One region of the Dissulfurirhabdus thermomarina genome, then DNA from elsewhere that is predicted to be linked to it. Evidence: riboswitches for the same ligand, from Rfam matches in the RefSeq annotation. Region 1 holds a riboswitch; the other holds the start of a gene.

The links. Region 1 has a riboswitch for cobalamin ahead of HCU62_RS06095 (ABC transporter substrate-binding protein). Riboswitches for the same ligand answer to the same signal wherever they lie in the genome.
Region 2: another riboswitch for cobalamin. It lies ahead of HCU62_RS07865 (sirohydrochlorin cobaltochelatase); the one in region 1 lies ahead of HCU62_RS06095 (ABC transporter substrate-binding protein).

The regions. Positions count from the first base shown of each region.
Region 1 covers NZ_JAATWC010000004.1:29,793-33,178, forward strand. Annotated here, with positions in the region: gene cobI (precorrin-2 C(20)-methyltransferase) at 1-351, opposite strand, end outside; gene HCU62_RS06095 (ABC transporter substrate-binding protein) at 348-1,289, opposite strand; cobalamin riboswitch at 1,396-1,607, opposite strand; gene HCU62_RS06100 (DUF6178 family protein) at 1,625-3,386, opposite strand, start outside.
Region 2 covers NZ_JAATWC010000006.1:16,884-20,269, reverse strand. Annotated here, with positions in the region: gene HCU62_RS11630 (transcriptional repressor) at 114-914, shown strand; cobalamin riboswitch at 983-1,109, shown strand; gene HCU62_RS07865 (sirohydrochlorin cobaltochelatase) at 1,279-2,232, shown strand; gene HCU62_RS07860 (carbohydrate porin) at 2,338-3,386, shown strand, end outside.

The DNA.
Region 1 (3,386 bases):
CAGGTAGGTGAATGTGGAAAAGGTGCTGGGATCGCCCAGGGTGATGAAGGCGGCGTCGGCCGGGGCCTCGAGGACGCCGAGCACCCGGCGGGCGTTTTCGTCCCAGGCCGCCTCCACCTCGCGCCGGTTCCGGGTCATGGGAAAATGGAGCGGCACCACCCGGGCGGAGGGCGCCAGGTACGGCTCGGCGATCCGCCGGGCCAGGCTCTCGCCGTCCCCGTGAGCGCAGGCGCTGAAGACCACGTCCACCCGGCCCAGGACCCGGGCGGCCCGGACGGTGATGAGCTCGGGGTCGCCGGGGCCCACGCCCACCCCGTAGAAGCGGCCGTATCCCGCGGGGCCTGGGCTCACGGCGCCACCTCGGCCGCCCGGGGGTAGAGGAAGGCGTGGAGGAGCTCCACGGCCTGCACGGACCGGGGCCCCGGCCGCGAGAAGAGGGCCTCGTCCACCCGGAGGATCCGGCCGGCCCGGACCGCAGGCAGGAGGGCGAAGTTCGGCCGCCGCCGGGGATCCGACGGAGCCGGGTTCATGACCCCCTCCTGGATCACGTAGACGTCCGGCGCCGCGGCCAGCAGGAACTCGAGGTCGCACCGCACCAGGCGCTTGGGGACGCGGACCACGTTCCGCCCGCCCGCCTGCTCGATGACGGCGTCCACGATGCTCCGGGCCCCCGCGGCGATGAGGGAGGTCTCGTTGACCTCGAAGAAGACCTTCGGGCGCGGGGCGCCCCGGGGCACCAAGGCCCGGACCGCCTGGAGCCGCCGCTCCATGTCGGCCACCAGGCGCCGGGCGGCGGCCGGCCGGCCGGTGAGCACGCCGATGCGCCGGATGGTGGAGAAGAGGCCCTCGAAGTCGGCCGGGTTGAAGACGGCCGCCGGGATCCCCCGGGCCCGGAGCCGGGCCACGGTCACGGCGGCCTCGGCCCGGCCGCCGCCCTGGAGCACGAGGTCGGGCGCCAGCCCCAGGATCAGCTCGAGGTTGGGCCGCAGGTGGGTGCCGACCCGGGGCTTCGCCCGGACCGAGGGCGGGTAGGTCTCGCCCCGGGTGCAGCCGACCAAGGCCCCGTCGAGGCCGAGGGCGCAGACGATCTCGGTGAGCCCGCCGTAGAGGCACACGATGCGCCCGGCGGGCCGCTCGAGGACCACATCGGTGCCGAGGTCGTCCACCACCCGAACCGCCGCGGCGGACCCGGCCGCCGGGGCGAGCCCGGCCAGGCATGCCAGGCATGCCAGGCATGCCTGGACGCCCCACGGCAGGCGCCGTCTCCCCATGCGCAGCCACCGTCCCATGATCGTTCACCCCCAGGAACAAAAAAAGGGCCCTTGGTGCCCCGGCCAAGCGCCCGCGTTCTGTCCAGGCGGCCCCGTTCCGGGACCACGCGGAACGGAACCCATATGTCGGTTTCGGCTCCCCGGGGTCTCCTGGCTCGTGGATCGTCCTCCGGCTGCGCCTTCCCGCCCCGCCGGCCGGCCGGGCAGTGGCTCGAGGCAGCCTTCGTCCCCACATACAGTGGCGGGCCCGCTCCGGCTTCGCACCGGATTCCCCCGGGAAGCGGCCCGTCGGTCCGTCTGGAGCTCCATGGCGGACCAGAGATTCGAACAGTTACCGGAAAACGCCGTTCCTGTCAATCGGCCTCGAGGCCCACGAGGAGGGCGGTGACGAAGCGGCCGTCCGGGGCCGTCTCCCAGGCGAGGCCCTCCCAGTCCGAAGCGAGGCGGCCCATGGCCTCGGCCACCATCTCCGGGAGCGGGATCCCTTCCGGAACCGCCCCTCCGGCGGCGACCCGGAAGCGACCGGCCAGATCCGCCGCCAGCCCGGGTCGGAGACGCACCGGCCCCGCGGGCGCGGATTCGAACCAGGCCCGCCGCAGCTCGGCCAGCCGTTCCTCGGGCACGGGGCGGACCTCGGCGATGCCCTCCAGTTCCAGGACGGCCAGGGCGGTGAGGAGGCCCCGCGGCCAGGTCAGCTCCCGGAGCCCCGCCAGGTTCACCCCTGCGGCGGGCAGGACCTCCGGCCATCGGCGCCAGTGGGGGGAGAGGACCTCCGCGAGCCCGAACCAGGCCGCCGCTCGGTCGGAGGCCCGAGCGGCGGCGGAGACCTCGGCGAGGTCCTGGAAGGGGCGGTGCGTCCCGGCCCCGGCGTCGTAGTAGAGGGGCGGCGTGCGGAAGAGACCCGACACCGCCTGGGCCAGATCGTCCTCGAGGAGGCGCAATCCCTCCGGGAAGACCCCGGCCTGGTGCAGGCGCCGGACTCCCGCCACGGCCTCCCGGACCCGGGTGAGGGCCACGCGGATCACGTCCTCCACCGTGGCCGAGGCCAGGACCTCCGGGGGGGCCTGGCCCCAAGCCTCGGAGAGGATCTCGAGACCCAGGTTCACGTGGGCGGTGACGCGCCGCAGAGCCTCCTCCAGGGCGGCCGGGTCGTCGAGGTCCACGTCGTCCACCACGAGGAGCTTGTTGGCCGCCCATACCCACTCGTGGAGCACCCGCTCCATGGCCGGCGTACCGGCGATCCCCTCCACGGCCCGGCGCACCGCCTCCATGGGCCCGAGGTAGAGGGTGGGGACGAAGGACGGCACGGCGGGGGTCCCGGACGCCGCGGCCCGCGCCTCGAGGGCGGTCAGGCGGTGGACCCGGGCGGGAGACAGGCGCGCGTAGATGTCCAGGGCCTCGCCGTGCTCGGGCACGCCGAAGTCCACGAGGCGGGCAGCCCGCCACCGGTAGGCCGCCTCGAGGTTCTCCGTGGGGAGCCCCGAGACCAGCTCTTCCATCACCGCCCGGTAGGCGGGCGGGTCGAACTGGAGGAGCAGGTCCAGGTAACGGGCCAGGAGCGGCTGCCACTCCTGGCGGTGGAAGGCCACGAAGTAGAGGTCGTCCAGGGTGAAGGGCGGGAGCCGATCGCGGGCCTCCATGAAGTCCATGTCGTCCGGCCGGCGTTCCACGCGGGCGAAGAGGCGGAAAAGCGCCGCCAGCAGCTCCAGGTCCCGCGCCGCGATCCACCTCAGCCAGGCCGCCGCCGCATCCTCCCCGGCCTCCAGGAGGAGGATCAGCCAGGCCGCCACCTTCTCGGGCCGAAGCGTGTCCTTGTGCCACCAGTCGAGGTCGAAGATGAACTGGAGCTGGGCCGGGGCGGCCAGGCGCAGGAGCGGCAGCGCGTCCCTCGGCCCCACGGCCTTCACGGTCCAGAAGAACTCCTCCACCGGAAGGCCCGGGACCAGTTCCCCCGATCTGGCGGAGAGGAGGAGGAGTTCCTGCCGCCTCGACCAGGGAGCCAGCAACACCAGGCTGGCCTGGTCCTCCGGGGAGAGCGCGTTCATGAGCCGCTCCGCCTCGGCCGGGGGCAGCCGGAGGAGCCGCTCCGGATCCGCGGCAAGCCGTTCGAGGGTG
Region 2 (3,386 bases), on a different contig from region 1:
TACCGGTTTGAAGGCTCCCCTCGCCCTTGCGCGGGGCGGTGAATCTCCTTAAAGTGGGAATGGTTCGAAATATTCCTGAAACTCAATAGCGATAGTCACGGGAGGATGCGGCCATGGTGCCAGGCTGGCTTCGACACATGTTCCGCGGCGGCGGGGGGAGGGCGTGTCGTTCCGGCGGCGGCCCCGGCCGGCGGGACGGCAGCCTCCACGAGAACGAGCGGGAGGAATTCCTCCGCCTGCTCGGCGAGATGGGCGAGGACCTCTCCCGGGAGGGGCGCCTCGTGCTGGACCTCTTTCTCGACACCGAGGGGCATCTCGCGGCCGAGGAGGTGCAGGCCAGGCTGGCCGAGCGGGGCGTCCGGATCGATCTGGCCACGGTGACCTGCGCCCTGGAGCGCTTCTGCCGGTTCGGCATCGCCCAGAAGATCAAGCTCAACGGCAAGAAGGTCTACTACGAGCACCTCCACGTGGGCAGCCACCACGACCACCTCATGTGCACCCGGTGCGGGGCCGTGGAGGAGTTCTTCGAGCCCCGGCTCGAGGCCTGCCAGGAGGACGTGACCCGCCGCTACGCCTTCCTGCCCTTCCGGCACCGCCTGGTGATCTACGGCCTCTGCCGCCGGTGCGCCGCCGGCCTGGCGGCGGGTACGCTTCCCCTCCACGAGGCCGCCTGCGGCGAGAAGGTCCGGGTGGTGGGCTTCGCCGGGGGCGCCAACGTCCAGGGGCGGCTCGCGGCCATGGGGCTGTCCGTCGGCGACGAGGTGGAGGTGGTCAACAACGCCGGCCCGGTCATCGTGAGCCGCGGTGGCGTGCGGCTGGCCGTGGGGCTCGGTCTCGCCGAGAAGGTCCACGTCGCCCCGGCCCGGCCCGAGGTCCCCAGGGGTTCCGGTGCCGGGACCGGGCAGGGGGGTTGACCCACCGGCCCGGCCATGGTAACACCATTTGAAAATTCGTATGCCGCCTTCGGCCCTTCGGGGCCGCCGGGGAATCCGGTGCAAATCCGGAGCGGGCCCGCCACTGTGAGTGGGGACGACGGCCGCGGATGCCACTGTCCGGGTGAAGGGATGGGAAGGCGCGGCCGGTCGGGTGATCCACGAGCCAGGATACCCGGAAGCGGCCACGCGGCGGCGCCGGCGAGGCCCCCGGCGCCGCGGTGAGACACCTGGACGGCGCGAGCGGGCACGCCCCGGGTCCTGACGAGGGACTCGGGGTTTTTTCGTGCCAAGCGGGTCGGCCGGGTGGGGTCTCCCGGGGCCGGAGGAGAAAGGAGTCCACGAGATGAGGACCGCAAAGGGTATCTTGGCCATGGCGACGGCGGTGCTGCTCCTGGCCGCGGCGGGCGGGGCCGCCCGGGGGGAGACCGGCGGGGTGGTGCGTTTTCTCAAGCCCCGGTACGCGCCCGTCAAGCCCGCCATCGTGCTCGCCGCCTTCGGGACCAGCACCACGGCCCGAGCCACCTTCGACGTCCTGGACCGCCGGATCCGGGCGGCCTTTCCGGGCCACGAGGTCCGCTGGGCCTTCACCTCCCGGATCATCCGCGAGAAGGTGAACCGCCGGCGGGCGGACGCCGATCGGCTCAGGAGCCTCCCCGAGGTCCTCGCGGCCCTCCAGGCCGAGGGGGTCCGCCAGGTGGTGGTGCAGTCCATGCACGTCTTTCCGGGGGGTGAATACGTCCACATGCAGCGCCAGGCCCGGATGGAGGGGCTCCAGGTGGCCGTCGGGGAGCCGCTGCTCGCCACGTGGGAGGACGCGGCGCGGGTGTTCGCCGTGCTGGAGCGGGAGTTTCCGGCACCCGACGAGGGGTGCGTGGTCCTGGCCGGCCACGGGACGCCGAACACCTACTACGCCCCGTCCACGGCGGTCTACCTGGCCCTGGACCGCTGGATCCATGCCCGCTACCCCAACGTCTACCTCGGGAGCGTGGAGGGCGTTCCGGATCGGAAGGACGCCCTGGACCGCGCCAAGGCCCATCCCGGCCGGCGCGTCCGGATCGTCCCCTTCATGCTCGTCGCCGGCGACCACGTCATGAACGACATCATGGGAGAGGCCGCCGGGGAAGGAGAGGAAGCCTCCTGGGCCGAGGAACTTCGCCGGGCCGGGAAGGTCGTCGACTGTCCCACCGTGAAGCTGGGCGGGAAGGTCCTCTACAAGGGCCTCGGGCTCTACGACGTCACCGCCGAGATCCTCGTGGAACACATCCGGCAGGCGCTCCGGGACTTCCCCCGCTGGTAGGCGGCGGGCCCGGGGCTTGGCCGGATTCGGCGAAAACGGCGGCGCCACCCGCGCCGGAAGACCCGCGGGACCCCGTCCCGCGGGATGCAGGGAGGAAAGGGAGCGATGAGACGTGCAACGAGGGGAATCTTCTGGGCGGCGGCCGCGGTGCTGCTCGCCCTCGGGCCGGCGGTGGTCCGGGCCGCCACGGTGGACGAGCTTTCCCGGGACGTCCGGCGCCTCGAGGAGCGCAACCGTGAGTTGCTCGACCGGGTGGAAAGGCTGGAGCGGCGGGAGGCGCCCGCCGGAGACGCGGCGGAGGCGGGGCCCGCCTGGACGGACCGGATCCGCCTGAGCGGAGGCGTCACCACGGTGGTGCAGGCGACGGCCGGAAACGCCGACAACAACCCCGACGGCGGCAACCATGCCGACGGGACCTATACCCTGGACCTCGGGCTCGAGGCCGACCTCGACGGCCTCGGCACCGTCGTGGTGCACCTCGAGGGGGGCGACGGCGAGGGAGTCAACGACAACGTCCCTTCCTTCAGCGTCCCGAACTACGACGCCTACGCCACCCTGAACAACGCCAACCAGGCGGACCTCACCATCTCCGAGGCCTACTACGAGGCCCGGCTCCTCGGCGGCCGCCTCACCTTCGACGTCGGCAAGATGGACGTGAGCACCCTCTTCGACCAGAACGCGGCGGCCGGCGACGAGACCACCCAGTTCCTCTCCAACATCTTCGTGAAGAGCATGGGGCTCACCGTCCCGGAACCCGACGACTTCTACGCCCCGGCGGCCATGGTGGCCCTGGCCCCGGCGGATTTTCTGGAGTTCCGCCTCATCGGCGCCTCGGCCAACAACGAGCACGGCCACCTCTGGGAAGACATCTTCAGCAAGGGGTTCGTGGCGGCCCAGGCCGCCGTGAGCGCCGCCCCCTTCGGTCGCAAGGGCACCTACCGCCTCTACGGGTGGTGGGACGAGCGCCGCCACGTCAAGAACCGCCTCCTGCCGCTGGTCAACGCCGCCCCCACCCGGGCGGACCAGCGGGCGGACGAGCCCCTCTACGGCTGGGGGGTGAGCCTCGACCAGGAGCTGGCCGATGGCCTGGTGCTCTTCGCCCGCTACAGCCGGACCCTGGACGATCTCGCCGCCTGGGACGCCGATGCCGCCAT